DNA from 3 places in the Paenibacillus sp. MMO-58 genome. Region 3 is predicted to be linked to each of the others. Evidence: riboswitches for the same ligand, from Rfam matches in the RefSeq annotation. Region 3 holds a riboswitch; each other region holds the start of a gene.

Region 1 (10,568 bases), on a different contig from region 3:
CAAGTCCGTCCACCAGCACAACCTCGGGATTGCGCCCTTTAATAGCCGCCAGATCAAGATCCTTTCGCTCGATCCCGTCTTTTTGCCAATGAATGCTCGGAATGCGTTCCAGCTCCGCAAGCTGCTCCATCGTCTCCGGTCTTTGTCTGGTGGAGACGGCGCAGGTGACCACATCGATTCCCTGCTTCCGCAGCTGCTGGCCTTCGCGCAGCATATGATACGTTTTGCCGGCCCCGCTGACAGCCCCGATATAGATTTTAAGCCGTCCGTGATGCAGCTTCGTTATGGCTTTCAGAAGCTCTTCGGGTGTTTTGCGGCGATAGCTGTCGTTCATGTCCTGTCATTCCTCCTCTCCGTAAACCTCGGGAAAGCCCAGTCTGCGCCACTTGCGGGCAGGCGGGGCTTAACCTCATTTGCGGAGCTGGCTTAATTCGATGTTCAGCTCCAGCACATTCACGCGGGGGTCGCCAAAGACGCCAAGATCCCGTCCGTCGGTATGCTTTTTAACCAGCTCCTTCAGCGTATCCGGCGATAGACCGGTCAGCTTGCTGATGCGGGGGATTTGAACGTCGGCGGATGCCGGCGTAATATGCGGGTCAAGACCCGAGCCGGAGTTGGTAATCAGCGCAAGCGGAAGCTGGCTGACCGGAACGTCGGGATTGGCAGCCTGCCAGGCGGCAATCGAATCTTTGGTCCGCTGCAGCATGTCGGGATTCGAAGGCGCGTAGTTGTTGGATCCGGATGCTTCCGCTTTATAGTCGATGCTGGATACCCGTCCTTGGAAATAAGCAGGGTCGGTGAAGCTTTGCCCGATCAAGGAGGAACCGATAATCCGGCCGTTCGAATCCTTGATCATGCTGCCGTTCGCCTGATGAGGGAAGAGCAACTGCGCAAGGCCCGTTGACACTAACGGGTAAATAATGCCGCATAGCAGAATAAACGCGATACTGGCTCTTAAGGCAATCATAAAGAGAGAGCCGTTAGATCCCGATGAAGATGTGGAGTTCGTCATGATTATCTCTTCCTTTCAGATCGGTCTAGATCCATACATGAACAAGCAGGTCGATCAGCTTAATGCCGACGAACGGGGCAAGGACGCCGCCAAGTCCGTAGATCAGCAGGTTTTTGCTTAGCAGCCTCGACGCGCTCATCGGTTTATACTGCACCCCCCGCATAGCCAGCGGAATGAGCAGCGGAATGATGATCGCGTTAAAGATAAGCGCGGACAGAATGGCCGAAGACGGCGAGCCAAGCTTCATAATGTTCAGGGCGTCCATCTGAGGGATCGCGATCATAAACATGGCCGGAATAATGGCAAAATATTTGGCGATATCGTTCGCGATACTAAAAGTCGTCAGCGCGCCGCGCGTCATCAGGAGCTGCTTGCCGATCGCAACGACCTCGATAATTTTGGACGGGTCGGAATCCAGGTCGATCATATTGGCCGCTTCCTTCGCGGCAACGGTACCGCTGTTCATGGCAAGGCCAACGTCAGCCTGGGCAAGCGCCGGAGCGTCGTTCGTCCCGTCGCCCGTCATCGCAACCAGGCTGCCTGCCGCCTGCTCGCGGCGGATCAGCGCGATTTTATCCTCGGGCCTACTCTCCGCCACAAAATCGTCAACCCCGGCTTCGCGGGCAATCGTTGCGGCTGTCAGCGGGTTGTCGCCGGTACACATAATCGTCTTGATCCCCATGCGGCGTAGCTGCTCGAATCTCTCCTGCATGCCCGGCTTCACGGTATCCTTCAAATAAATAATCCCGTAGATGCGGTTATCAACCGCAACGGCGAGCGGCGTACCGCCAAGCACGGCAACTCCTTCGCCGGTAGCGTCGAGATCGGACGGGACGGTGCCGCCTTGGGAAGCTACCCATTTCTTCACGGCATCGACGGCGCCCTTGCGGACTTTCCGACCGTCCGGAAGATCCAGACCGCTCATCCGGGTCTCGGCCGTAAACGCAATGACCTGCGCATTCTCGGCAAGTTGGGCCTGATAGCTCAGCTGTTTGCTCTTCATCAGCTCCAGGACGGAACGGCCCTCCGGCGTTTCGTCCTTGGCCGAGCTGACCGCCGCCCACTCGCCAAGCTCCTGAACGGTTACGCCTTTGACGGGCAGGAAGTCGCTTGCCATCCGGTTGCCGTACGTGATGGTACCGGTCTTATCCAGAATCATCGTATTAATGTCGCCGGCTGCTTCTACCGCTTTGCCGGACATGGCCAGCACGTTAAACTGCGTCACCCGGTCCATGCCGGCGATCCCGATTGCTGAGAGCAGACCGCCGATGGTAGTCGGGATGAGACAGACCAGCAGGGCGATAAGCACCGGTATGTCAAGTTCTACGCCAACATATTTGGCGATTGGCGCAAGGGTAACCACAACGATCAGGAAGATCAGCGTCAGGCTGGTGAGCAGCGTGTTCAGCGCCAGCTCGTTAGGCGTCTTTTGGCGTTTGGCGCCTTCAACCAGAGAGATCATGCGGTCGATAAACGATTCGCCGGGATCGCTCATAATCCGGACCTTGATCCGGTCGCTGACAACGCGGGTGCCGCCCGTTACCGAGCTGAAGTCGCCGCCGGCTTCCTTGATCACCGGTGCAGATTCGCCGGTGATTGCCGACTCGTCGACAGAGGCAAGGCCTTCGATAATTTCGCCGTCACCCGGAATCATCTCTCCTTCGGAGACAACGACGATATCGCCTTTGCGGAGCTCGGTTGACGATACCTGTTTTATGGTCTGGCCCGTAACTTTGTTTGCCGTAATGTCCTTTTTGCTCTTCTTGAGCGAGTCCGCCTGGGCTTTGCCCCGTCCTTCGGCCAGCGCTTCCGCGAAATTAGCGAACAGGACGGTGAACAGCAGGATCAGAAAGACCGTCAGATTGAATCCTATTCGTCCCTCCGTTCCGAAGTAGCCGGGGAAAATCGTCATCAGCAGGACGACAAGCGTGCCGACCTCTACGACAAACATGACGGGATTTCTCATCATGGTCAGCGGATTTAATTTCAGAAAGCTGTCCTTCGCCGCGCGACTTATAATCGCCGAGGTCAGCATGGATTTACGTTGTGTGGTCACGGTTATTCACCTCATCCTTATCCGTTAGCGAATCGTTAAATGCTCTGCAATAGGTCCAAGTACAACGGCAGGCAGGAACGTCAGCGCGCCGACAATAACGACGGTTCCTACTAGAATCCCGCCAAACAGCACGTTGTCCGTCCGGAATGTTCCGATCGTTTCCGGTACGGGCTTTTTGCGGACCAAGGATCCGGCTACAGCCAGCATGGCAATCATCGAAACATACCGTCCAAGCAGCATGACGAGGCCGGTCGTCATGTTCCAGAACGGCGTATTGTCGGCAAGACCTTCAAAGCCGGAGCCGTTATTCGCCGCTGACGAGGTGTATTCATAGAGCACCTGCGAGATGCCGTGAAAGCCTGGGTTCGTGATGGCACCCTGGCCAAGATCCGTCAGGAAAGCAATGGCGGTTGGCGCCAAAATAATAAACGGATGAACGAGAATCGCGATCGCGATCAGCTTCATTTCCTTTGGTTCGATTTTCCGCCCGAGAAACTCAGGTGTCCGACCGACCATTAGTCCCGCGATAAAGACCGCAAGAATCGCATACATCAGCATATTGACGAGGCCAACGCCTTTACCTCCAAACACAACGTTCAGCATCATCTCCGCCAGCGGGACAAGACCGCCGATCGGGGTCAGCGTATCATGCATGTTATTGACCGAACCGGTAGTGGCCGCCGTCGTCACCGCCGTAAAGAGGGAGGATTGGGCAATGCCAAACCTGACTTCCTTGCCCTCCATGCTGCCTTGCGAGGCGTCTGCGCCAAGATTGTTCATAACCGGATTGCCATGCAGCTCAGCCGTGTAGACCGTTGCAAGGAATACCAGGAACAGCGACATCATGGCGCCAAATACAACCCAGCCTTGCTTGCGGTTACCCGCGAAACGACCGTATACATAAGGCAGGCAAGCAGGCAGCGCCCACATGGACAGAATCTCGATGACGTTCGTAAGCGGGCTCGGATTCTCGAAAGGATGCGCCGAGTTGACGCCAAAGAAACCGCCGCCGTTTGTACCCAAGTGCTTAATCGATTCCAGAGAAGCAACCGGACCGATTGCGATGCTTTGCGTTGCCCCTTCCAGCGTTGTTGCCGTTACGTTAGGCTGCAGGGTCTGCGGCACGTGAAGTGCCACAAGAACCAGCGTAATGAGCGTTGCGAGCGGCAGGAAAATCCGCGTGTGGGATTTCACGAAGTCGGTAAAGAAGTTGCCGATGGTGCTGCCCCTGCTCGTCAAGCCGCGGATAAAAGCAATTGCAACCGAGAAGCCGGTAGCCGCCGAGGTGAACATCATCATCATAATGACGGCCATCTGCGAGAAATAGGACAGCCCGGTCTCGCCGCTGTAATGCTGCAGGTTCGTATTCGTAATAAAGCTGATAACGGTATTGAACGACAGCGTTTCTTCCATGGCGCCAATGCCGTTGGGGTTGCCAGGAAGGCTGCCCTGCAGGCGCAGAATCAAATAACTGATCGCGACCAGCACGATATTCGTGAAAAGGAAGCTTAACGCGTACTTTTTCCAGGTCATGCCTTCACGCGATTTCAGCCCGATTAATTTATAAATGAACCGTTCGGTTCCGCCGAATAGGCGGTCGGTCCGGTTCGGTTGATCCGAGTATACGTGGTACACATAGGTTCCGAGCGGTTTGACGAGCAGTACAAGCACGCCAACCACGATAAGGAGCTGTAAAATATCCATTGCCATTGCGGCCTCCCAGCATTTGATAAGGGTTTAGAATTTCTCCGGATTAATCAAGGCGTATATCAAGTAAAGAAAGAGAAACAGGGCAAGCACTAACGTGACAATCATCGCTGATCCTCCTCTTGAATGGCCCGGTCGCACCAATGCATAAAGCCGGCGAAGAGTATGAATATCGCTGCCAGAAGCAGCACCATATAGATATCCTGCATAGCGGATTCCTCCTAAAAGAATGGCGAATAACTTTCGGTCTTACCGATTATCTTGGCTTGCCATGAGGTCGTTTATGATTAAAAAGGATGTATCCGCATGATTGGAATGAATGACATAATTAGCACCCATCCCTTTATAGATCAGACGGGGATTTGCGCTGTCCGTAACGACGCAGATCGATTTGGATGTCCAGCTGCGGCAGATCTGGATATAGCGGCAGCACAGATTCAGGCTCCTTTCGAATAAAAAGATTCGTCCGACCGGCAGCTCCGGGACACGCCATGTAGCCTCGTCAGTTGTATTGATGACGATAATCGTTGACACGCCAAGCTCCAGCATCCGCCCGTATTCGGTCTTATTGTTCACGATGGCGGCAAACGGGATATGCCGGTGCAGCAGCTGTTTAATAAAATCCTCGCCCTGCACATTGGGTGCGGAGACAAGTATATAATCGTCCATGGTTTACGCTCCTCTTTTGGTTAGAGGAATCAACGACAAACAAAAAAGCCGCGGAAGAGGGACTCTTCACGCGGCTTATAAGCGCAGCAGGAAATAAACCGCGCCTATATTCACGATCATCGTTGCCTCTCTTGGTACGCTGACGAAGTTAGCTGACGGATTCGGGCGTAAGAGTCGCCCTACGCCGATGAGCTCAGATGGAGCTGCTTCGGCGATTCACCCCGTGGACAATGCTGGCTGTATGGAACAGCCGGCTGCCCGATTGGTTCCCCCGTTCCCCCCGTGAAGGGGATTAAGCGATAAAGACAGTTGATTAAAAATGGGCATGAGAAAAAGCCGCAGAGGAAAGATCCCCGCGGCCTTGGAAGGTCACAAGATCACATCATCCTCTCTACTTGGAAAATGCCCTGCCTACTGGACAGTCGCATTTTCATCGCTTACGAGGTTAGCTGACGGATTCGGACGGTGAGAGTCGCCCTACCGGGTCCGGCCGCGCGCAGCCTTTTCCCGGATTCACCCCGGATAAGCATGCCGCGCCGGCTCTCACACCGTTGCCATGCCGCTTATCGATTGGTTCCCCCGTTTCCCTTAACGGAAACTCAGCGATTGTTACATTTGCTGAATCGTATATTACGCCTGACGGCCGAAGTTGTAAATGAACCGTAGAGGCGGCATATTGTCTAATTCTGACAAGGAGTTTGGTTAGAGCGTTTACATTTGGAGGGAACTCTACCATGCTCCTTCTTGGACCTTATATCTCTCGAATGCTGTAATTCGTTGTGAAATGCAGGTATAACCCAAGCCCAAATCGGTTTGTCCGGAGTAGCAGAATAAGACGGAAAAACCGTTTTACGGCGGTGGAGGGGCCGGTAAGGAGCTGAGCGGCACTATAATGGCCCCTTGTTTTCATCAGCTAATTTTGGGACAATAGGAACAGTATGCGGCTTTGGCCGCGTTTCACGAAAAGAGGAAAAACGATGAATACACCATCCATATATGGATTTACATTAGAGCAATTAACATCATGGCTGGGCGAGCGCGGGCATAAAAAGTTCCGGGCGACCCAGGTGTGGGAATACTTGTACCGGAAGCGGGTTACGAGCTTTGCGGATATGACGGATGTTCATCCGGACCTCGTGAAGCTGCTGGAAGAGAACTTTGCGATCCAGACGCTGGTCGAGCATACGAAGCAGGTGTCGAAGGACGGCACGGTCAAGCTGCTGCTCAAGCTGGATGACGGCAACCTGATCGAGACGGTGATGATGCGCCATAAGTTCGGCTTGTCGGTCTGCGTAACCACGCAGGTTGGCTGCAACATCGGCTGCAGCTTCTGTGCGAGCGGCCTGTTGAAGAAGAGCAGGGATCTGACAAGCGGCGAGATTGTCGAGCAGATTATGAAGATTCAGCTTCATCTCGACGAATCCGGCCAAGGCGAGAAGGTCAGCCATATCGTTGTTATGGGCATTGGCGAGCCGTTCGATAACTTTATTCACCTGAACGACTTCCTTACAACGGTGAAGGATCATAAAGGTCTGGCTATCGGTCCGCGCCATATTACGGTATCGACAAGCGGCCTCGCGGACAAAATCAGAGAGTTTGCCGACAAGGATCAAGGGGTTAACCTCGCGGTCTCGCTGCATGCTCCTAATAATGAGCTGCGGACGCGGATTATGAAGATCAACCGAGCGATTCCGATCGAGAAGCTGATGGATGCGATCGATTATTATCTGGAGCGGACGAACCGCCGCATTACGCTGGAGTATATTCTGCTCAAGGACGTCAACGACCGGCCGGAGCATGCGCTTGAGCTTGCCGAGCTGGTGGGCGACCGCCGCCGCTCCCTCGTGAACGTGAACCTGATTCCTTATAATCCGGTTGACGAGCATAGCCAATACCAGCGCAGCGAGAACGACTCCATTAAGAGCTTCTACGATACGCTGAAAAAACAAGACGTCAGCGTCAGCGTCCGCCTCGAGCATGGCGCCGACATCGACGCGGCTTGCGGCCAGCTGCGCAGCAAGCAGATGAATAAGGAAAAAGCCGGATAACAACCGGCCAGGCATAATCAAAGCCATGATCAGAGGATCATGGCTTTTTGCTTGGGAGCTGTGCGGCCCCGGTATCCGATGCAGGCGGCGATGCAGAATTGAGCAGCATAATAAGTGGCCATAATGAGCACGTCTGACCCGGCAATATCCGAAATAAACTTATTCCAGGCAAGAATGGAATCGGAAGCCATAAAGAGCAGGGCACCCGCAACCGCCCATGCGTTGCCGGACATCATGGCCGACCAGCCCATCAGCGAAATGGCGGTTACATAGACAAGAACGGGGATTTTCAGAGCGTCGTCCCCCGATTTCGTAAGCCCATCAAGCAGCTCGTAGCCCATATATACGGCATACACGCCGATTGGAATAATCGTTACGAGCCGCCAGAAGGAAAACCTCCACTGCCCGAAAAATCCGCTTAAATAAAACAAATGGCCGATCAAAAAAGCGGACAGCCCTACGACAAAGTTACCCAGGGTGACATCGCCAACAACGCTGAAGACAAGACCGGTTAGCAGGATCCGTTGAAACCGCTTACCGTTTTGCGCGGACTGCAAGTAAGCATAAGCGATAATCAGCAGCATAGGGATCGCTTTGAAAATTAGCTTGACGGCATGCGGTTCAGCAGGAATGATAAAAATGTAAAGCAAGCCCATGAGCAGAATAAGGGCAGGCAGTATTTTGATCAATCGGCATCGCTCCTTTTTTCCTAACTATAGCATAGATTTTCATTTTTAAAGTCTGGATTAATATCGAAAAGGCGGGGTATCGCATGAACGTGAATATGACAGCTCAACAATTGCTGGAGAAGCAGCGGCATTATTACGGGACGGGGGCAACCCGGAGTCTCGAATTCCGGCAGGCACAGCTGGCCAAGCTGCGCCAAGCCATTACGGAACGCGAGGATGCGATTATGCAGGCGCTTCGGCTTGACCTTAACCGGAGCGAGCAGGAGTCCTATATGCTTGAGATTGGACTTGTCCTGAAGGAAATCTCTTTTGTGCAGAAGCGGTTGAAGCGGTGGATGAAGCCCGCCAAGGTCAAAACGGCGCTTACCCACATGGGCAGCAAAGGCTACATCGTGCCGGAGCCGCTTGGCACCGCGCTTATTATCGCTCCGTGGAACTATCCGTTCCAGCTTGCGATGGCGCCGCTTGTCGGAGCTATAGCAGCGGGCAATACCGCAATCCTGAAGCCGTCGGAGCTTTCGCAGGCAGTGTCGGAGGTCATGTCCTCGCTTGTTCAGGATACGTTCGACCCTTCTTACATAGCCGTAATGGAAGGCGGAGTTGAAGTAAGCAAGGAGCTGCTGGACCTGCCGTTCGATAAGATTTTCTTCACGGGCAGCGTTAACGTCGGCAAGCAGGTTATGGCGGCGGCTGCCAAGCATTTGACGCCGGTTACGCTGGAGCTTGGGGGCAAAAGCCCGGCTATCGTGCATCATGACGCCAATCTCAAGCTGGCCGCAAGACGTCTTGCCTTCGGCAAATTCATTAACGCCGGGCAGACCTGCATCGCGCCGGATTACGTGCTCGTGCATCACAGCGTTCTGGAGGAGTTCCTTCAGCAGCTCCGCAAGTCGGTAACGAAGTTCTATGGACAGAATCCGCTTGAGCATAAGGATTACGGCAAAATCATATCGGAGCGGCATTTCCAGCGGCTTGCAGGCTTCCTTCGCGAAGGGGAGGCTGTCATGGGCGGAGGGGCAGACGAAATGGCGCTCCGGATCGAGCCTACCGTATTAACCCACGTGGACTGGAATATGCCGGTCATGCAGGAGGAGATTTTTGGCCCGATTCTGCCGGTATTGGTCTATGACGAGCTTCAGGAAGCGATCGATCAGATCAATGCGCGTCCGAAGCCGCTTGCTCTCTATCTGTTCAGCGAGAATGCGGCTATTCAGAAGCGGGTGACCGAGGCGGTGCCGTTTGGCGGCGGATGCATCAACGATACGCTCATGCATCTGGCGACGCCGTATTTGCCGTTTGGCGGAGTGGGGGAGAGCGGGTTGGGAGCTTACCATGGCGAGTACAGCTTCAAGACCTTCTCCCATATGAAAAGCGTGCTGAAGCAAACGACCAGGTTCGATTTTGCCTTCCGTTATCCGTCTGCCAAGGGTGGTCTTTCGATCATTCGGAGGCTGATGAAATAGCCTGATGCAGCTGAAAACGTTTTATGTATTTTTTACCAAAAAATCGATTGACTTCGCCCAATTTGCTCAGTAACATGGGGTAGCACACTACCATTACTGACTGCCGTTGTCCCTCTCATCCTTGGCGTAATGGGGTATTCCATGTAGGAGGTTATACGGATGGAACAACGGTTAACGGATAAACCCCAGGAGCAGGAATTCAGCATAAAAAGCATCCTGCTTCCGCTTGTCGCGATTATTCTCGGCTGTTTTATGGTTATTCTCGATACAACAGCGATGAACGTCGCTTTATCGAAGCTCGTAGAGGATTTCCATACGCAGCTTCCCACTCTGCAATGGACCGTAACGGGCTATATGCTGGCACAAGCCGCCGTCATTCCGCTTGCGGGCTGGCTGTCCGACCGGTTCGGCGCCAAGACGGTTTTTCTAACCTCGGTCATTCTCTTTACGATTGGCTCACTCCTATGCGCGCTGCCGAATGACCCGCAGACGCTGATTATGTTCCGCGTCATTCAAGGGCTTGGCGGCGGATTTGTGCTGCCCGTTGCGATGGCGTATGTTTACCGGCTGAGTCCGCCCAATAAAGTAGGGCAGGTCATGGGGATGCTGGGCGTGCCGATTCTGCTGGCGCCGGCCATTGGTCCCATTCTTTCCGGCTGGCTGGTCGAATACCATTCTTGGCGCTGGATCTTCCTGATCAATCTGCCGGTAGGTATTATCAGCGTATTGTTCGGGTTATGGAGTCTGCCGAAGCTGGCGACCAAGAAGCTTGCCGGATTGGATATTCCGGGCATGATTCTGGGGCCGCTCGCTTTCGCCGCGTTATCCTATGGCGTTAACCAGGGCGCGGAGAGCTGGACTTCGGATAAAACGCTCACCGGCCTTATCGCTGGCGGCGTAGCGCTGATCGTTTTTATTATCGTA
Region 2 (10,568 bases), on a different contig from region 3:
CGCCGCACAGGCTGCCGAGAAGGGCTTCCAGGTCCGCGAGGTGAATTGGAACGGCAAGGAGTATATCAAGAGTTATTACAGCGACGCCAGCCTTGCGCCTTACGTGATTGGCATGGTGTACGACTGCGAGGAATATAACCAGATTATGAGCATGAAGCGGATGGATGCGATTACCTATGCCGGCATTATCCTGCTGTTCGTGCTTATTAGCAGTTATTTGCTTGCCGGATTTATGCTGAGGCCGCTTAACGCGATTTTGTGGAAGGTAAACGAGGTATCGCTTGGGCGCTTCCAGACGGCTATTAAAGTCAGAGGCAAGGATGAGTTCGGCCTGCTTGCGCTGAAAATTAACGCGATGTCCCAGAACCTTAGCATTTATATGGAGAAGCTCCGCCAGGCGTTTGAGGATAACCGGCAGATGAAGGAATATTTGCAGTCCTTTATCGATCATACAAGCGATGCGATCCATGTCGTGGATTTACAGGGGAAATTCATTCAAGTGAACACAGCCTTCGAGCAGTTGTTTGGCTATACCTCGGAAGAAGTGTTTGGCGCGGAGATTGAGTTGGTACCGGACACGCATAGGGGAGAAATGCGCCTGATTATCAATTCTCTGCAAGAGGGCAAGGTGCTGCCCGCTCAAGAGACGATTCGGATGACCAAAAGCGGCGAGATCATTCCCGTCAGCGTCACTATATCGCCTATAAGGGACACGGAGGGCGTTATTCAGGCTTTCGCAAGCATTACCCGCGATATGAGAAGCCGTAACCGAATGGAAGAGCTGCTGCGCCGATCTGAGAAGCTTACGACGGTTGGACAGCTGGCAGCCGGAGTGGCGCATGAGATCCGCAATCCGTTAACTACCCTGCGCGGCTTCCTGCAGCTTCAGCAGCATACGGGCAAGATGAACCTGGAGCATACCGGACTAATGCTGTCGGAGCTTGACCGGATCAACTTAATTGTCGGAGAATTTCTGATTCTGGCCAAGCCGCAGGCAACCAGATTCGCGACAAGAGACGTCAGGGACGTCTTCCGCAGCGTTTTGTCGCTGATCGACAGCGAAGGGCATTTGCATAACGTGACCTTTACGACTTCTTTTACCGAAGCGCCATGCCTTGTATCCTGTGAAGAGAATCAGCTGAAGCAGGTTTTCATTAATCTGCTGAAGAACGGTATCGAGGCCATGCCGTCCGGAGGAAGAATACATACCCATATCGCTTCAAAAAACGACCAGATTACGATTTCCATTACGGATGAAGGAATCGGAATACCGGATGATATGATCCCGAAGATCGGCAACCCGTTCTTCACCGGCAAGGAAAGCGGCACGGGGCTTGGCATGATGATCAGCCAGCGGATTATCCACAGTCATCAGGGGCTGATGGAGATCAAGAGCCAGGTGAACGTCGGTACAACGATTATCATTACGCTCCCTGTTTTGAAAGAAGGGAACGCGAACGGTATACTAGGTGAAGGATTGGATAAACAAAGCGCAAATGTCGGCTGAGGAGGAGTAATCCGTCAATGGACAACATTGCAGGTATCAGTACTTACAGCTGCTTGATTGCGGGAGCTACGGGACTTGTCGGATCGGCGCTGCTGGAGCAGCTTCTGAACGATCCGGCCTGTCATTCCATTACGGTATTAGCCAGGCGGCCGATCGGCCGAATGGAGATGGAGCAGGAAGCGAGGTCCAAGCTGCACGTCATTATCGCGGATTTCGACCGGATGTGGGAAGCGCTGGATGATGTGGCGGTTGATCTCGTGTACTGTACGCTGGGGACTACGATAAAGACGGCGGGATCCCAGGAAGAGTTCCGCAAGGTGGATTATGACTATCCGCTTGCCTTGGCAGAGTGGGGACAGCATACGGGAGCGCGTCATTTTCTGGTCATAACGGCAATGGGAGCGTCGTCTTCCTCTGCTTTTTTCTATAATCGGGTAAAAGGCGAGCTTGAGGAGCAACTGGCCTTGATTCCGTTGGAATCGGTCCGGATCTTCAGGCCGTCACTGCTGCTTGGCTCGCGACAGTCGTTCCGTCTTGGAGAAACGATTGGCGCGGCCGTGTCGAAGGCAGTACAATGGGGTATGGTAGGCTCGCTTCGGCCATACCGTCCGATCGCGGGCGAAGCTGTCGCCAAAGCGATGAGGATAGCAGCGAAGCAAGCCATGACGGAGCAAGCATTGGATAAGCAGGCGGTAGGACAGCCATCTATTCATACGTATTCCTCCGATCGCATAGCGGAAATGGCAGCACAGACTACGGGGTGAACTTTTGTGCGGATTAATAAGTTTATAAGCGAGACAGGATATTGTTCGAGGCGTGAGGCGGATAAGCTGGTCGATAGCGGACGCGTCACGATTAACGGAGCGAAGGCTGAACTCGGCAGCCAAGCGGAGCTTGGCGATGATGTACGAATAGACGGAAAACGGATTGGCGAGCAGAAGCATCATGTGTATATTGCTTTGAACAAGCCTGTCGGCATTACGAGCACAACCGAGCTGCATATCCGCGGCAATATTGTCGATTTTGTCGGCCATAAAGAGCGGATTTTTCCAATCGGCCGGTTGGACAAGGATTCCGAAGGGCTGATTCTGCTCACAAATGACGGTGATGTGGTTAATCCGATCCTCCGCTCGGAAGGCAAGCACGAGAAGGAGTATATCGTGACGGTTGATCGTCCGGTTACGGCGGAGTTCGTCAAAGGAATGTCGAGCGGGGTTCGTATCCTGGGCAGCATGACGCTGCCATGCCAGGTGACCAGAGTAGGGGATCGTGTCTTCCGGATTGTTCTGACCGAAGGGAAGAACCGGCAGATTCGTCGGATGTGCGAGGCATTTGGTTATCATGTGCGGAAGCTGCAGCGCATCCGCATAATGAATATTCATCTCGGACAATTGCCAACGGGCAAATGGCGGGACTTGACGGAAGCGGAGAAAGCGGAGCTGTTTGATTCCTTGAATTACAGCCCGTCGTAAGGCAGGCCAAAACAGAAACTCCCCTGATTCTAGGAATCAGGGGAGTTTTCTATAAAGAAGTTGTTCACTGCTTAGGCGTTGCAGGAATTTGCTGCACCTTGCTCGAATCGACATATTTACGAATGATCGATACTTCAACCCGGCGGTTCTTCGCCCGACCGGCTGTTGTATCATTGGAAGCTACCGGACGGTACTCACCGTAACCGATGGCGCTGAACCGTTCCGGTTTGAGCTTGTTATTCTGCAAAAGCACGTCCATAAACCGGATCGCCCTTGAGGAGCTTAGATCCCAGTTGGATTTGAAGTTCTGCGTCCGGATCGGCTGATCGTCGGTATGGCCGGATACGACAATCTCATAGCCGGTATAAGGCTCCAGCATCTTGGAGATATTGGCTGCCAGCTCCTTCGATTCGGTCTTGAGAGCATCGCTGCCGGAAGCAAATAACGCATTGTCGCTGATCGTAATCATCAGCTGGGACTGATTAAGCTTCGTTTCCAGCTCGGAGGACAGACCGTTCTTCTTAATATATTGGTCAAGTTGCTTCTTCAGCTTCTCCAAGTCTTCCTGTTCTTTTTTGATCAGCTCTTGAAGATTGGACTCCGTATCCTCATGCTGGTCCTTGCTGGTCTTCTTCCCGTCATCGATTTGCTGCTGGGGCTGCTCGCCTGACTTGATAACCGACGGATTGTCCATGATACCGGCCCCGGAATTGAATGCGGCGCTGAACGCCTCGCTCATCCGTTCGAACTTTCTGGCATCCGTGGAGCTTGCCGCATACAATACGATAAAGAGCGCGAGAAGCAGCGTTAGCAGATCGGCATAAGGGATAAGCCATGATTCGTCGATATGTTCATCGTGATCGTCGTGCTTACGCTTTTTCACCGGCGCTAGCCTCCTTCTCCCTCATAGCCGCCCGTTCCGTTGGGGTGAGGAATACAGACAGCTTCTGGTTAATCGCGATCGTGGATACGCCGGATTGAATCGATAGCAGGCCTTCTACCATCATCAGGCGAAGCTGTACTTCTTTCTTGGACAAACGCTTCAATTTATTCGCGAGCGGATGCCACAGCACGTAACCGGTAAAGATACCGAGCAGCGTTGCGATAAAGGCGCCGGCAATGGAGTGGGCAAGGGTCTCCATATCGTCCATGTGGCCAAGCGCGCCGATCAGACCAACTACGGCACCAAGTACACCAAGCGTTGGAGCATAGGTACCGGCTTGCGTGAAGATCAAGGCGCCAGCTTTATGGCGGTCTTCCGTTGCGGAAATATCCTCGAGCAGGACGTCACGGACGAAATCCTGGTCATTCCCGTCAATAATCATGCGCATGCCGTTGCGGAGGAAAGTATCTTCAATATCCTCGACCTTGGCTTCCAGGGCAAGAAGACCTTCGCGGCGGGTAATCGAAGCCCATTCCATAAAGCTCTCGATCAGCTGCTCGCGGGGCATCAGAGGTTGTTCCTTGAAGGCGATCTTGAACAGCTTGCCGACCTTGGAAAGCTCCGACATCGGGAAGGCGATCATAACCGAAGCGATGGTCCCGAGGACGATAATCATATAAGCGGCGGGATTTAACAGATTGCTAAGAGCGGCACCCTTCAGCGTCATACCGACCAGTACCGCTACGAGTCCTAATATAATACCGATAATTGTAGAATTTTTCATCATGCACCCCGTCCAGTACGTTTTCGACAAATCTCTAGTACTTATATCGACAAGTTATCGTACGGAAATTAGACTTTCAGAAATGATTTAAGAGAGAGAGCGTTAATTTTCGTAAAAATGCGGTAAAATGAGTATAGAAGATAATTATGGTAAAGGTGGTTGACCTATAGTGGGAGTCAGACATGCAAGAGAGTATGCAGATATATTGAAAGAACTGACGGAAGCGGTAAGCGAGGTAGAAGGCAGCTACACGTTTTTCGAGATGGAAGAGGAAGAGTGGGCCGCGCTTGGGGCGGACGACCGGCATGAAGTCATGGAGGCGCTTGCCGACGATGTGTTCTTCGGACTTGGCGAGCAGCCGTTTATCGAGGTTGGCAAAGGTGCGATTACGTATCATCCGAAGCATCATGTCATTGAAGTGTCGCATGGAGATAACGTGACCCGTATGATTCGGTTGACATAAGGCAACAAAGGGAGAGCGTGAGCGTGACGAACGATTGCTTATCAAATACGACGTTACCGCAGACGCTGCAGCTGGATGGCGAGCAGCTGTCTGCTTTCTATCAGCCGATCATTGCGCTTGATACGAGAAAAGTGGTTGGCTATGAGGTGCTGGGGAGAGCCTGCAAGGACGATGCCGTCCGCAGTCTGGGGCCGTTTTTCTGCGACGCCGCCGTACCGGTCGAGGATCATATCGCGGTTGACCGGATTTTGCGTGAACAGGCTTTTCGGAAAATAAGCGAAACCCCGCAGCCTCCGATGCTGTTTATTAATTTGAAGCCGAACTGGATGCACCGGGGCGTGCAGTCTGGGGAGATGTATACCTTATCTCTGCTGGATAAATATCGGATTGATCCCCGCAGAGTCGTGATAGAGATTACGGAAGAAAGCTTTAACGGCGAGATTGAGGAGCTGCGCGAAATCATCGATTTGTACCGCTCCAAGGGCTGTCTGATTGCGATTGACGATGTTGGCAGCGGCTTTAGCGGCATGGACCGGATTGCTTTGATTCAGCCGAACATTCTGAAAATCGACATTCATTTGCTGAAACGGAGCGCGAGTCATGACGGCTATCTGGGTACGCTCCGTTCCCTCTCCGCGCTGGCTGACCAACTTGGGGCTTCGCTGCTTGCCGAAGGGGTGGAGACCAAGCAGGATTTGGCGAGAGCGATCCAGGCGGGAGTTCGGTACGTACAGGGCTTTCTGTTTGCGAAGGCCGAGCCGGAGTTCGACGAGCCGTCCCGTTTCTCTGTCCTATTGGAAGAGGAACTGGAAGCGCACCGGCAGCTGCAGCTCTATTCGGAAAACTACTGGAGCTATTTGTCGGACAGGCTGTCCGGCAAGATCGACCGGATTGGTCATCTGGAGGAGCTGGAGGACGAGGATAATGAATGGATCGTCCGGCTGCTGCAGGAATTGGAGAACAACAGCATTCGCGTCTACCTTTGCAGTGAAGACGGCATTCAGATCTCCTCCAATTATTCGAGAAGAGAAGACGGAAGCTGGCGGCGGGAGGATGAATACTGCGGGGCCAACTGGAGCTGGCGGCCGTATTTTGTTCCGAATGTCGTTCAATTAAATGAGAACCGCCGCTCCATGGTATCCCGCGCCTATACCGACCTGGATTCCAGGGCTTGGATCCGGACGGTATCGGTACTGGTGAAGCCCGGCATTATTTTGTTCGTTGATATGAAGGATCCCGAGCCTGATTATTACCGGTTATAGGGATATTAAAGAGTAGACTGGTACACCATACAATGGAACTCGGCGGGCCCTTGCGGCGTTGGCCTTACATACGTATCCTCAATGGCAAAGCCGGCCCGTTCGTAAGCGCGAATGGCCCGCGTGTTCCAGGTCAGCACCTCCAGATCGATGCTGTTCCGAGGGGCCCGGCGCAGAGCTTCATGGACCAGCAGCCGCAGAAAACCGGGGCCGATGCCTCTGCCGCATAATGCGGGATGAAGGCCGAGACCGAGGCGGGTAACGCCAACAATGGGGAAGAATTGGGCAAAACCGATCAGTTCCTTGTTGCGATTCACGACAGCCGCATATTGCATGCGTCGCAGGACGGGGTCGCCGAATTCGATCTCGTCCTTTTGCATCGTATCCCAAGCCGGCCAATGATAAAGATCGTAGGGCGGTTCGTATTGCCACCCGCAGATTTGCCGGGCATGATCGATTTCCAGCGGCTGGATAGTCATATCCTCCAGAGATGGTTTATAATGTACCTCATCAGTAAAATTAGTCATGGATCTTCCCTCATTAATAAGAATCTATATAAGTTTCTTTCCATTATAACATTTCGGTAATCGACTTCATGAGGATTTGGCGAAGGACAACGAAGGAGAACTTTTACGATGCGGAAATTAATAGCGCTTGGCTGTTTGTCTTATCTCGTAATTGGATTAGCTCATGTTGTGGGCGGGTCGGTAATGGAGCAGATGCTCGATAAATACGGTTTGTCTTATGACGACGGCGGGCAATGGATGATGAATCAGTTCTTTGGTTTTTTGGTGGGCGTATTGCTGTCCCCGTTTATTACGTCCAAGCTGGGCAAAAGAGGGGGAGTGCTTCTCTCGCTTGGTCTCCTGACGCTTGGCGAAGCGGCTTACAGCCTTACTCCCGACTCCTGGGGGCTGATGCTGTTTATCGCCTTGTTTGCCGGGTTTGGATTTGGTATGACGGAATCCGTCATTGGAGCCATGGTCATTGATCTGGCGGAAGAGAACGGCAAGGCTAATGCGATGACCAAGCTGGAGACGTTCTTTGGAATCGGGGCCTTCCTGATGCCAACGATGGCCAGCATATTGATCCGATACGATGTATGGCAATTATCATTCCCGATCCTATCGGCACTTGCTGGCATTACCTTTATCTTATGGATGACGATATCGTTTGGGCCAATCGATGACAAGATCGGTTTTCATGCCAGAGGGAAGAAGGCTGCGGCGGAGCGGGAAGCTGGCGAACCGCGTCCAAAAGGATGGTTCGGGTATAAGAGAGCCTCGATTCCGTTCCTGCTGCTGTCGGCGTTATTTTTCGTCATTTATGTTGGCGTGGAAATGAGCTTCTCCAATTATCTGCCTTCCATTATGATCGAACGCTCCGGCATGTCCGAAGCGAATGCCCCTTCCTCGCTTAGTCTGTTCTGGGGCACGATGATCCTTGGGCGTCTGTTCGCCGGACGGCTGGCGGATCGTGTCGGATACATCCGCTATCTGTTTGTTGCGATTGCCGGGGCCTGCGTCGTTATTCTTGCGATGGGAGCCGTTGGGCAGTTAAGCGGCATGATGGTTCTTGTCGGACTAAGCGGATTGTTCTTCTCCGGCGTGTTCGGGATTGCTCTCGTATTCGCGAACGGACTAATTCCGGGGATGACGGAGCGGACAACCAGTCTGCTTGTCGCTTGCGGAGGCGTAGGCGGGGCGATCTTCCCGAAATTAACGGGATGGATGATGGACAACTATGGTGCGGACCGTACAGTCTGGATTCTAGGAGCTTTTCTTATTGCGATGTTTGTCGTATTGCTTGCGATGCTGGCGCTCGGCCGGAAGCAGCAGACGGCAGTTGCCTAAACAGAATAGCGGGAAACAATAAAGCCGCATGCGGTTTGTCCGGTGGGACAAGCTGCATGCGGCTTTATTGCAGGAATCCTGCCAATCCGTCCCGATGGAAACGGCTGCTGGATTCTATTGTTCGTCGGCATATTTATCAAAAGTGCTAGGGTCCATGACACGTCGAGCAGTCACATACCGGTTGACATAATAAGAGTCACTAAGGCTGCTAATCGTAACGCCCTTGCTGGACGATGCATGAGCAAACTTGCCATCCCCTACATAAATGCCGACATGAGATACACCACGACCGTTCGTGTTGAAGAACACGAGATCTCCGGCCACTAGATCGCTTTTTGCGATCTTCTTACCTGTTTCAGATTGCGAAGTGGAAGTACGAGGAAGATCGATGCCCATTTTGTCGAAAACATAAGAAGTAAATCCGGAGCAGTCGAATCCTTTCGTGGATGTTCCACCTGCAACGTACGGCGTGCCAATCAAGTTGCTGACAATGCCGTCCATTTTGGAGTCTGCGAAAACGCTTCCAGCCTGAAAAGCTAGCATTAGCGCAAGTCCAAGGAGTAGTGCTGTAACCTTTTTCAAAGCGGTAAAGCTCCTTCCAATGCCGACGAGGTTAGCTGTGGGGTTCGGTTGAAGGATCCCTATGACTTCTCGGGCGCCGATAGAATCATTCGGACGTCGAAGTCAATTCACCCAGGGGTGGTTCCCCCGTTTCCAGTACAAGGAATTAGGCAGTTTGTTTTATGTACTTGGTAACTATTCGGTAATTTTCGTTTATCTCCTCCTCTATGCGGCAATTTCTAATAATTCTCATGCAACCTTTTGACTAATGAAAGCGGAAAAGCTTGTATCCTGCGGTTAGTAGTCTTCATGTAGGGCGCGCAGACTAGCAGAGAAGCACTATAAAGATTTACTAACTCTTTACTATGTGGTTTTGCTAGCCGATATGTTGGTTTATTTGGAGAATGGCGGACGAGCGATCCCGAAAAAACGCGAAAAACCCGCGCTGTGACTAGGTCGCAGGGCGGGCTGCTTCTATAATTATGAGAAAATTTTAAACTTCCTTTGATCTTAAAATGTCGTATTGGGAGGCTAGAGTCCATACTTTCATTAGGGTACGGACAAGATGATAGCCTTGGTGGACAAGAAGGGCGATAAAGCCGGCCCATACGAGGGAGAAGCCGCTGACAAACAATCCGATTCCCGAGCCGATCGCCCACATGAGAAGCGATAATCCGGCAAAAGGCAGAAGATGCTTAACGGCTGTGCCAAGGGATTGGAAAATACCGCCGGTTTTGCCGCTTGTCGCCCCAAGCTGCATGGCTAGGAACAGTAGATGGAGCAGGATGCCCCATAACAGCCAGCCTCCAGCAGCGGGAAGAGTCTGCTGCAGCAAGGCTCCAATCGAGCGGCTGTGAAGGAGGGCTTCAAGTCCCTTGGGCAGCAGCCACCATGCAGGAGCGAGAGCAAGAATCGTTTCGATCCAGTAGAGCAGGGTAACCGGCTTCCATGCCCGGCGGATACCTTGCAGGAACTGCGTTCCTCCTGCATCGGTCGCATGCTGCAGGGAGTAGAGCAGTCCCGCGTTAAATAACGGAGAGAGCAGCATTCTTGCGGCGAATAAGCCGCCAAGCAGCCACAGGTATGGAGTGAGCAAATCCGTCTTCATAATCTGGAACTGCGCTTCGCTCAAAAATAGCTGGACGGCTGCTTTGGACGGGGAATGATCCGGGAACCGGCGCAGCAGAGGAGCTACGACTGAATCGATAAACCGGTAAAGGAAGAACCCCCATAGCAGCTGGTACAGGAATAGCAGGATAACGATATAAAAGTGCTTGATCGTGAGCCCCCAGCCTTGCCTCATATGATTTTTCATGGCTTATCCTCCTAAAATTGCGAAGCAATTCTTAGCTACCACATAAGAATTTATAAGTTTCGAGCAAGCCGGAATAACAAATTCTTATTGGCGATAAAACCTACCTCTAGACGCGGACGCTCTTCTTCGAAATTCTTCGATAGAGGTTTTCTCACCAGCCCAATAATCCGAGCAGACCTTGAATGACGTTAGAAGTACCAAGACTCCAACGGGTACGTGTGACCTCAGATAAGTCGGCCTTCATATAGTCGTTGATATGCTTATTGTCGAGTACGTTTGTATGCTGCGGATCGACAGCAACCCATTCGAGCGGAGAGCTATGGACAACTTTGTACTGAACTTGAGCCTCTGTCGGATCCCAGGACTTCGGAACAATGGTGCCGTCCTTGAACTTCAGGACAACCGGAACCGGACCGTAATAACCGCCGTTGCGCTGAAGAGAGACAACCGATTCATACATCCGCGTTCCAT
Region 3 (10,568 bases):
GCAGCTCTGGTTGACCGGTCCCCCATCAAAGGCAAGACCATAGTAATTGCCGATCGAGGTTACGAAAGTTACAACAATTTCACACATATTGAACGTAAAGGGTGGAACTACATCATACGGGTAAAGGATTCGAACTCCAGTGGTATTCTTTCGGGTCTGCGGTTGCCCTCTGGAGGAGAGTTTGATCGGGATATTCATCTCACACTCACCAAAAAACAAACCAAAGAGGTCAAGGCGCATCCTGAAATTTACAAGTTCGTCCCTTCCACATCTACCTTTGATTTTTTGGATTTGCAGGAGAACTTGTTTTACCCAATTTCCTTTCGAGTTGTTCGTTTCGTCCTGCCTAACGGCGCTTATGAAACCGTCATTACCAATCTTTCCGCCGACGATTTCCCACCCGATGAACTTAAGTCCATGTATAACATGCGTTGGGGCATTAAAACTTCTTTCAGAGCGTTAAAATACACCGTCGGTCTGACGAATTTCCACGCAAAAAGACGAGAGTCCGTCACCCAAGAGATTTTCGCAAGATTGATCATGTACAATTTTGTTGAAATGATGACCTCGCACGTCGTCATTTCCCAAAAAGATAAACAGCATCAATACCAAGTCAACTTTACGGTTGCTGTTCACGTTTGTAGACATTTCCTGCGCTCAAGAGACGATAAACCCCCGCCCGATGTTGAAGCACTGATTCGTAGAAACCTTTTGCCGATTCGCCCTTTTCGCCCAGGGGAGATGAATACGCGCAAAATCCGCTATAAATCATTTGTTAGCTTCGTCTACAGGGTAGCATAATTCGGCTCATATGAACATTTTTTTAAGCGGATCGTCCATCCGCTTGTTTGCTGTGCGTTTTTTCTCAGCTTGCATCAAAAAAACAACGGCACAGGATTCTTTCCCCATGCCGTTTCGGATTCCAATTTTATTTCTGGTCTTTCTTTGAGCTTAACTTAATGACATTGCCCAATTGGGGGGCGACTTTTTATTTTACCTTCAAGTGTTTAATTATGCGTCCTACTGGATAAGTTATTCAAAGATCGTTCACTTGAAATATTCTATACGGGGTATATTATTGTTGAATCAACAAAAATATAAGGAGTGAAGACGATTTGAAAAAGAGTTTTATTGTAATAGGAATCGCGGCTGTAATTGCATTAAGTGGATGTAATGGAAATACCAATAATCAAGGAAAAGCCAATAACAACAATAATCAACAAGAAACAAATACGGGCATGGATGGCATGAACCATTCCGGTTCAAGTGAAGCACCAAAAGGATTAACGGAAGCTAAGAACCCGAAATTCGAAGTAGGAAGTCAAGCGATTATTGAAGCCGAGCATATGCCGGGGATGAATAAGGCAACCGCGACGATTGTTGGCGCTTATGATACAACTGTATACGCTGTATCTTATACACCAACAACAGGCGGTGAAAGAGTCACAAACCACAAATGGGTGATTCAAGAAGATATTAAAGATAGCGACGACCAACCGTACAAACCGGGGGATGAAGTTGTGTTGAACGTTGAACACATGCCAGGGATGAAAGGCGCAACGGCCACTATTGATTCAGCAGAGCAAACAACAATCTATATGGTTGATTACACTCCGACAACGGGAGGAAAACCAGTTAAGAACCATCAATGGTTAACAGAAAGCGAACTATCCGCCAAATAATAAAATCACCCCCGCCGTTGACCGATATCATCAAGGCCAACAACGGGGGTGTGTCATTTTTTTGCTTGAAATGGTTTTACGATAAAGTCTTTTGCATCCGAAGTAATCGTGTCAATTTGTCCGTTCTTCCTCGAACGACTAATTAACAGATATATCTGTTGCAGTCCGGCTTATATCGACCTCCGTCAATAGAAGTTAATTCATCACATGGGCGGAGTGGTTGTCGCCGTGACTTTCAGCGGTATTTGAAGCTTGTTTTAAGTTTTCGATTTCCTTCGTCAATTTATGGTTTTGTTCCATCAATTCAGCCATTTTTAATTGAAGCGACTGCACGTCCTGATCTGAAGAATTATGGCAATCCTTTTTCGCACTGCTGTGTTTATGACCGGAGAACATACCTTTCATGCAAAACAGCATCATCAAAGGACAGGCAAAAACTGCAAGAATACTTAACCATTGCATCTTATTTCCCTCCATTCATTTTGATAAACTGATTATATCGAAAAATTGTGATGAAACGATGAAGATTAAACTGTGCGCCACAAATTAAATTACTAGGATGAACGGTAGTTTTAATTCCTCTTCGCTCAGTTCGCCGTTGGCGTAACGACATAAACCTTGATTAATGTAAAAAAGCAAGCAGCTCATGAACAGCTGCTTGCTACTACTCCGCTTAATATTATAATAAAAATACTTGAAACAACTAAAGGCTTCACATCAAACAATGGGACTTGCACTTTATTTGGTAAAAGGAGTTGTTTGATGCGGTAATTAATTTCAACATCAGCTAAACTAACGTGAGTAACCATCATATTATTATCTTTACGCTCTGAACATTTCATTAGCACACATGCAAGTTCGTAAGGACCTTTCATTTTGCGAATCGCATATTGGTCGGCAAGTAGCTCCATCCAAACTTGAATGTGATGATAACCTTTCTTGAACATCGGAATAAAGGGTAAGCTATCCTTTATTAAGCGTACTAAAAATAATCGCAGTGGGTCATAATGCCGACAATGTGCATATTCATGCCAAATTACGGCTTGTAATTCACCTTCGGATAACCGGCTGATCAGGTTCGTTGAAATATAAATTTTCGAAAAAAAGATTCCTGCAGTCATGGCAATATCTCCATCGTGCTTCAACACAATGATCGGATATCGACCGGTCGTATAGTTCTTCTGGAGTTGAATGGTTGATTGATCGTCTTTCCAATCTAAAACCTTTTTTCTCCAGCGCGATTGGGATAGGATTTGTTGAAACAGACGGATGATAACCATGCCAAAGCTATAGGCAATCAATCCATAAAGACTTACAAATATAAGATCATGGAGATAAGATTCTTCTTGAATTGCCGAGATACAGTATTGCAGAAATCCCAAGACCGAGAAACCTCTAAACTCATGTATGAGGTAAGAGAGCATTTGAAACCAAATAAAGAAACTGCAGAGTATCATCAAGGAATAAATAATATGATGCTTATACCTATTCATTGGATTTATCACGTTTCCATTCCGAAACTCTCTCTTCAAGCAATTTCATTAACTTTGGATCTGCTTCCTGCAAGGCATTTACCATATGATTTACAACTAAATCGCCGAATTCATGGATAAGCCCTTCCGTAACGATGCGTGTTTGTTCTTGCAAGAATTCTTCCTTGCTTTGCAGGGCATAATAGCATGTCACTTTTCCACGGCCTCTTCCAGAGGTCGTTTTGCCTATATTTCCTTTTTCATGCAGGCGATTTAATACAGTCATTACTGCGGTATACGATAAGTCTGTTTCTAACAACTCCTGGACTCTTCTTGCAGTTACTTCTTGATACTCCCATACTATATCCATGATTAACGACTCAAGAGGGCCGAAAAATCGGTTCAGTCCATCCTCGTGCATTTTCATACGTTTTATATCCAGAACTAAAACCTCGCCTTCAAGCGGATTAATACTACATATTGTAGTCCTAATCCTTAGGCTCGTCAACTTCATTAGTCGGTATCGGTATATTATCCGAATTAATTAATTACTCGTCTTGCTACGATAAATCTCTTTTTGTACCAGCTGTTATTATAAATGTTTGTAATGATAACATCTCTCTCGGCGGTAATGTTATGAATCATTTTTCCATCGCCAATATAGATTCCGACATGACCGACATCCTTCTTATCGTTGCTGTCGAGCCAAAAGAAGATCAAGTCGCCTTTTTTAAAATCTCCCCATGCAACCTTCTGCCCTACTTTAGCTTGATCATCATCATCTTTATTAACAAGTTTTACACCTATATCTGCAAGTCTGTATGCAAGATACGTAAAGCCGGAACAGTCTGTTTTATAGGGTGCGCGGGTTTCTTGTCTTTGTCTCCAGTTCACATATTCGACCTTATTTTCCAGCGAGAGTGCGGTTTGGACAACCTTATTTCTTTTGGCTTCTACAGAAGATGAGGCTGCTTCAACTTGCTGAAGTAATGATGTTGCCGGCAAGCTCAAGGCCAGCATTAAGAGTGCGATCTTTGTCTTGATTCCGTTTTTCATGTTGTCTCTCCTCTTCGTTAGTTTCAAGGAAAGTATATTTTTATTAGTCAGAACAAGAAATAATCAAAAATTGGCATGTAAACGCCACCAATGAGTTGTTTGGTTGAAAAAAGCCTGATAAATTGCGGTTTTTTTTCTATTTTGGCAATACATCTTAGAAATATAAATATTTTTTCACTAGATGTATTTTGTACCTTGTGTTAAAATTATATATTTTTCTTCTTATATTTTTAAACGTTAGACTTTTGAAATAGTAAGCATATAAGCATCCCAAATTTCAAGTGAATTATTGTTTAAGAAACGCAGGACCTTATGGTATATTTTAAGAACAGAGAAGAATAATAATTAGCAGAAACGGAATGATTTCAGCGTGAAAAAGATATTATTATACTTCAATATTCTCATGATTATTCTCATCATCTTGGGTATTGTTCTAATCGTGGAACAAAATCAAAAGGAAAAAACAAGCACTTTGATGGCAACACCCACACCTGCTAGAGCAATTCCACCCAAAGAAACCGATCCAATTAATATGACTAAGGACTTGCCTCCCTCTCAGCGGAAGACATCCGTTCTATTGACCGCACCGTTAGTTAAACAATTACCCGAATTGTTAAACGGCTGTGAAATAACATCCTTAACAATGCTCTTGCAATATTACGGAATTAAGAAGGATAAAATGGATTTAGTCCCGGAGCTTATTCGGGATGATACACCGATTATTAAAAGTAAGAATGGTCAAATTTTAACCTGGGGAGATCCGAACATTGGATTTGTCGGCGATATTACCGGCAAGAAAATTGGTTACGGTATCTACCATGAACCATTATATCAACTGCTAAAAACTTACATCGATACAGCTGTCGATTTAAGCGGTACTTCCTTGAGTGAATTGGAACAGAAGCTTTCAGCCGGCTACCCGGTCGTAGTTTGGACCACAGTTAACTATAGTGCACCAGCGGAAAATGACTGGAAATCGTGGAGTTCTCCGACTGGAACGATTAAAGCTACTTTTAAAGAACATAGCGTTCTATTGGTTGGCTATGATAAAGATCACGTTTATCTAAACGACCCGCTTAGCGGCAAGAAACAAGTAAAAGTGAATAAACATATTTTTTTGTTAGGTTGGACAGCCATGGGCAAGCAGGCCATTTCTTATGGTAATTGAAAAGGGTTTGTTGGGCATAAGAGGATAATACTCACACGGCCTCTATTATCCTTTCCTTCGCCAATTAGTAAAAGAAACAAGCCCCGTAAACGGACTTGTTTCTTTCGGTTTTTTAATGGTTTTTCGTTGTCATTTCCCCATAAACTTCTTCTGTTACGACACGCCGAGCTGTCACATACCGTTTTTCATAATAGTCCTCGGAGAGGCTACTAACTCTTACCCCTTTGCTGCTGGATGAATGAGCGAATTGTTCATTACCGATATATATGCCGGCATGAGATATGCCCTTTCCATCTGTGTTAAAGAACACGAGATCGCCAGGTTTTAAATTCTCTTTTGCAACTTTTATTCCCTCTTGCGCCTGTGCCTTGGATGTCCGTGGAAGATCTACATCATATTTATTGAATATGTATAAGATGAATCCTGAACAGTCAAAGCCGTTTGTTGTTGTCCCCCCCCATTTATAAGGAGTTCCAACGACCTGATCAACGGCATGTTTGATATCCATTCCGTTTGCAAACGCACTTCCAGCAAAAGCAAAACACATAGTACCCAATACAAGTGAAGCAATAACTTTCTTCAAAACAGTTTCTCCCTTCGATGCCTACGAGGTTAGCTAAGGGTTCGGAAGAAGGTTTCCCTATAATCCTTAAGTGCAGATTAATTCACCCGAGAGTGGATCCCCCGTTTCCATTTTTTAAGAGGAATTCGGCAAATTTCGTTTTGTTTTTTATTTCGGTTTATTCATTTCTCTTTTTTCTATCCAATTCCTTCTTATTTTCTATTAGAATAATCTCATATTCGACAAAGAATGAATGAATATAATATATTTACTTGTTTTATATACCGATTCCTTTAACCGCTATTTTGATCCAGCTTATTCCTTTATCCCGACTTAAGAAAACGTTTCGTTCAGATGTGGAAAATGCTATTTCGTTTTCAATTTGCGGGTTTTGGGCGATGTAAGTAATGAAATCATTCGGGTTAAGGGCAGGTGTAATAAGCGATCTTATTTCTTCGTTTATTTGCCACAATAATTTCTTTCCTCCGATAAATAAATCGCCGTTTTTTCCGAATGCTACGGCAGTCACTTCTTCCTCAAGAGCTAGCTTCTTAAATTGATCGCCATAATTGCTCGACAAGAAAACACCGTTGCTTGTTCCGATGGCAACCGTTTGAGGGTCTGAAGGATGAGCGGCTATTGCTGTCATTTGCCCGTCCAATCCATTTAACTCGCTCTTTTTCCACGTTTTCGCGTTATCTAATGTTACGTATACGCCCGATGTACTTAACCTTGTATTAGCTTCCGGATTATAGACATAAATGGCGTGCGTTTTATACCCTGCTGCCATCCCATGAAAATCCATGACACCCTGTAAATCCAATGGGATAATCGTTTCTCCGTCATTAGTAACTTTAACAATTCCAAGAGGATTAACCAGATCTGACCCTAATGCAGGATGACCACTGCTATAGAATCCGTCGTCAACAAGATTAAATCCCATATAATCATGCTTGTCCCCTTCAAAGGGGTTCCAGCGATCATTTCTATAGGCCATAATTCCTTCATGTGCGGGAATTAATAGCTGTGTACCGTCGTTCGTGAAACCTAATCCATGAATATGAGTGATGTTTGCGTTTTCTTTTTTAGACGGCAGCACTACTAATTGGACAAATGCAGCACTCAAAATTCCTAAGAGTAGTCCTCCTGCCCACCAAGTTTTAGGCATGATAGCCGAACCTTTCTTTTTCATTAACTGTTCCTCTCTACCCGATTATTTGTCCAACCACTTCAATTTTTCAAAATATTCATCTTGATTGATTTCGCCATTAGCATAACGCTCGCCTAAGATCATCCGGGGATGGTCTTTTACTTTACCCATTTGCAATTTACGAATGATGAAATAAATAGTTAAGCCAAGTATTACAACAAGCACGATCCCTGCAATAGCCATCATGATACACATTTGCATCATAGAAGAGTTTCCTGTCATATAATCCATCATCATGACAAATCAGCTCCTCTCTTCGATATCATTGTCGATTTCTATTCCATGATACAATTCACATTTGATGATATTGTGTAGGAAATAAAATTCTTATGACAACGTATGCTTATAAATAATCCATTGGATTTTGAACTTCTTCATTGATTCTGACTTCAAAATGGAGATGATTGCCGGTTGAATTCCCTGTCGATCCTACTTCGGCAATTTTCTGTCCTCTGTTAACTTTTTCTTCTTCCTCCACTTTTATTCCGTTCATACGAATATGGGCATACAGCGTCCACATGCCGTTTCCATGATCAATGATAACCGTGTTTCCATATCCGCTTGTCCATCTTGCCAGCAAGACCGTACCTGATTGGGCAGCTAATATGTCCCTTCCTCCTGGCGCCCCAATATCAATCCCCTTATGAAAAGTGTCCTTCTCCCCCGTTATCGGATCTTCCCGGTCTCCAAACGGAGATGTAATGGGATAGGTTTTAGCGAATGGCCAACTAAGCTCAGTTTCCTTGGAAGGTGAACTATCGATGGTGGTTTGATGCTCCTCGTGCTCACTTTCTTTTAATGCTTGCTCTTCCAGCGTTTTTTTCTTCTCTTTGAGTGCAGCAGCTTCTCTGGCCATATCCAACAGTTTAATTTCTTGATCCTTTGATACCGTTAGCAGCGCCTTCTGTTCTTGCTCTAAAGAAGCAATTAATACTTGCTTTTCCTGCTCCTTAAGACGAAGCTCACTCATCATCTGATCCGTTTGTAAACGGAGCTCCTTGACCTCAAGCATTTGCTCCTCCATCTTTGTTTGCTTTAGGGAAATGTTTGTTGCATCTGCTTGGTTTTGTTCGATGATGGATTGGTCTTGGGCAATAATGATTTTCAGGCTCTCGATCCGGTCAATAAAATCCATAAAACTATTTGATTGCAATAGAACATTTATATAGGAGACCGCACCATTTTGATACATGAGCCGAACACGATTATCTTGGAGCTTTTTTCGCTCTGTTAGACGGTTCTTTATCTCTTTTAGCTGTACAGCGGTATTAATTATATTTTGCTGCAAAGAAACGATTTGTTTGTTATAACGCGTAAGCTGTTCACTTGTACGATCCAGATTTTTTAGAATCGTAGTGATTTCTTGCTCTGCTACAGTTTTATCATTAAGTACTTCTTCCCGGCTGTCTTGACTGTCTTGCGCTTTTTTCTCTGCATCCTTCATTTTCTCTTCAATATCTTGAATTTCCGTATCCAGCCCATCCACTTCGGCTATCGCCCGGCTTTGGCTTGGGTAGGCAAGCAAACCAGACATTAAGGAAAAGATCAGAAAAAATATTACTTGTTTCCTCAAGTAGAAACCTCCTGATCACTGCGCGGCATGTAAGTATTGACTCTTTGGAAGATCAATCACATACATTTTGTGCCAAAGCGCTAAATTGTAAAATAACCAAATAATCCGAGCGTAATCACCCTGACCATGTTTATGCTTCATAACGATTTCTTCAATGGTTCTCATGTTTACAATGTTATCGATTCCGCTTGCTTGAATTTGTTCCAGCATAACACGCGTCCGTTCCGTTTTAAGCCATTGTCGTAATGGTACGGGAAACCCAAGTTTGGGACGGTTAATAACTGAATCTGGAATGACGCCACTTAAAGCCCTTCTTAACACATGTTTGGTGGTGCCATTCGATATACGGTAAGCTGCCGGTATTTGACTGGCAATTTCGAATACTTCTTTATCTAGAAACGGTACTCTCAATTCCAGGGAATGAGCCATGGAGCATTTGTCGGCTTTTGCCAAAATATCACCAGGCAGCCATAGATTCATATCGATTAATTGCATTCGGGTCACATCATCTAAATGAGATGTTTGATTATATATTGGCTTCGTGATCGGATGCGTGGACAAGGAATAGTCTATATGTTCTGGAATTTTGTGCAGAAAGTATTCTTTCATGCTTTCGGTCAGTAAATTGGCATTACCAATAAATCGCTCTTCCAGTGATCGCGTTCCCCTTAACAAATAATTCTTTCCGTAGAAGTTAAAAGGTAAGGATCTTATTTGTTTATTCAAAGCTCTCTTTATTGAATCAGGCAGCCATGAAATATATCTTAGTGCAGCAGGCTCTTGATAAATCCGATAACCGCCAAACAATTCATCCGCTCCTTCACCGGAGAGGACCACCTTTACATGATCTTTGGCTAACTTTGCAACCTGATATAAGGCCACTGCGGAAGGATCCGCTACCGGTTCATCAAGATGCCAAATGACATTAGGAAGAGCATCGAAATATTTTTCTTCCGTAATGATATTATAAAAATGCTGTGTTCCAAGCTCTTGGGCTGTATTGGCAGCAATTAATGTCTCATTTTGCGGCCCGTCGAAGCCGACGGAGAAGGTCTTGGTTGGTTCAAGTTGACTCATATAAGTAGCAATTGCAGTGGAGTCGATTCCGCTGGATAAGAAGCAACCGAGAGGTACTTCACTGTGCATATGATATTTAATCGAGTCCAAAAGTTTATGACGAATTTCATTTTCGAAATACGTAATAGGCTTGTCCAAAGGATTGAACATCGGTTGCCAGTATCGTTTTATTTCAACCTTTCCATATTGTATGGTCAATTGATGAGCCGGAGGAAGCTTATGAATATGCTCGAACATCGTATCCGGCTGCGGCACGTACTGAAACGACAAGTAATCAAGAAAGCTTTGGTAATGGAGGCTGGCTTTTATGTCATCGGCGGCAAGTATGCTTTTAATTTCGGAGGCGAAGACAAACTTGTCCTTATCTTGATAATAATAAAATGGCTTAATACCAAAGTGGTCTCTTGCGGCAAATAATAACTGACGATTGCGGTCCCATAACGCGAAGCTAAACATCCCCCTCAGGTAGTTGAGGCACTTCTGTCCATATTCCTCATAAAGGTGAACAATGACTTCAGTGTCTGATTTCGTTTTAAAACGATGTCCCTTTGCTTCAAGAAGCCGACGAAGTTCGTTATAGTTATAAATCTCTCCATTAAAAATAATCCAAATCGATTCATTTTCATTGCTTAAAGGTTGGTTTCCTTCCTGAATATCTATGATTGATAATCTCCGAAAGCCCAATCCAATTTTGCCTTCTACCCAAAATCCGGATTGATTCGGTCCTCGGTGAATCATGACATCCGTCATTTCCTTCAATTGCTGTCT

The links. A riboswitch is a leader RNA that binds a small molecule or an ion and turns the genes downstream of it on or off. The one in region 3 is predicted to bind cyclic di-AMP.
Region 1: it holds a riboswitch for cyclic di-AMP, as region 3 does, so the genes downstream of both, WFJ73_RS21085 (hypothetical protein) here and WFJ73_RS22740 (C40 family peptidase) in region 3, are expected to answer to the same signal.
Region 2: it holds a riboswitch for cyclic di-AMP, as region 3 does, so the genes downstream of both, WFJ73_RS31525 (C40 family peptidase) here and WFJ73_RS22740 (C40 family peptidase) in region 3, are expected to answer to the same signal.

What each region holds. Positions count from the first base shown of each region.
Region 1 is NZ_JBBCVY010000007.1:175,670-186,237, reverse strand. It holds gene WFJ73_RS21105 (histidine kinase) at 1-334, opposite strand, end outside; gene kdpC (potassium-transporting ATPase subunit KdpC) at 410-1,012, opposite strand; gene kdpB (potassium-transporting ATPase subunit KdpB) at 1,038-3,047, opposite strand; gene kdpA (potassium-transporting ATPase subunit KdpA) at 3,093-4,772, opposite strand; gene kdpF (K(+)-transporting ATPase subunit F) at 4,806-4,883, opposite strand; gene WFJ73_RS21085 (hypothetical protein) at 5,025-5,444, opposite strand; cyclic di-AMP (ydaO/yuaA leader) riboswitch at 5,566-5,753, opposite strand; cyclic di-AMP (ydaO/yuaA leader) riboswitch at 5,864-6,059, opposite strand; gene rlmN (23S rRNA (adenine(2503)-C(2))-methyltransferase RlmN) at 6,422-7,492, shown strand; gene WFJ73_RS21075 (lysoplasmalogenase) at 7,522-8,181, opposite strand; gene WFJ73_RS21070 (aldehyde dehydrogenase) at 8,265-9,644, shown strand; gene WFJ73_RS21065 (DHA2 family efflux MFS transporter permease subunit) at 9,804-10,568, shown strand, end outside.
Region 2 is NZ_JBBCVY010000020.1:19,079-29,646, forward strand. It holds gene WFJ73_RS31480 (ATP-binding protein) at 1-1,507, shown strand, start outside; gene WFJ73_RS31485 (NAD-dependent epimerase/dehydratase family protein) at 1,525-2,271, shown strand; gene rluF (23S rRNA pseudouridine(2604) synthase RluF) at 2,278-2,979, shown strand; gene motB (flagellar motor protein MotB) at 3,044-3,862, opposite strand; gene motA (flagellar motor stator protein MotA) at 3,849-4,646, opposite strand; gene WFJ73_RS31505 (hypothetical protein) at 4,816-5,109, shown strand; gene WFJ73_RS31510 (EAL domain-containing protein) at 5,133-6,371, shown strand; gene WFJ73_RS31515 (GNAT family N-acetyltransferase) at 6,377-6,895, opposite strand; gene WFJ73_RS31520 (MFS transporter) at 7,004-8,221, shown strand; gene WFJ73_RS31525 (C40 family peptidase) at 8,336-8,803, opposite strand; cyclic di-AMP (ydaO/yuaA leader) riboswitch at 8,809-8,965, opposite strand; gene WFJ73_RS31530 (hypothetical protein) at 9,276-10,097, opposite strand; gene WFJ73_RS31535 (M1 family metallopeptidase) at 10,249-10,568, opposite strand, start outside.
Region 3 is NZ_JBBCVY010000008.1:156,984-167,551, reverse strand. It holds gene WFJ73_RS22775 (IS4 family transposase) at 1-801, shown strand, start outside; gene WFJ73_RS22770 (YdhK family protein) at 1,116-1,682, shown strand; gene WFJ73_RS22765 (DUF2933 domain-containing protein) at 1,878-2,144, opposite strand; gene WFJ73_RS22760 (M56 family metallopeptidase) at 2,327-3,064, opposite strand; gene WFJ73_RS22755 (BlaI/MecI/CopY family transcriptional regulator) at 3,168-3,581, opposite strand; gene WFJ73_RS22750 (C40 family peptidase) at 3,695-4,210, opposite strand; gene WFJ73_RS22745 (C39 family peptidase) at 4,581-5,378, shown strand; gene WFJ73_RS22740 (C40 family peptidase) at 5,491-5,961, opposite strand; cyclic di-AMP (ydaO/yuaA leader) riboswitch at 5,965-6,102, opposite strand; gene WFJ73_RS22735 (F510_1955 family glycosylhydrolase) at 6,218-7,132, opposite strand; gene WFJ73_RS22730 (SHOCT domain-containing protein) at 7,154-7,387, opposite strand; gene WFJ73_RS22725 (murein hydrolase activator EnvC family protein) at 7,494-8,723, opposite strand; gene asnB (asparagine synthase (glutamine-hydrolyzing)) at 8,739-10,568, opposite strand, start outside.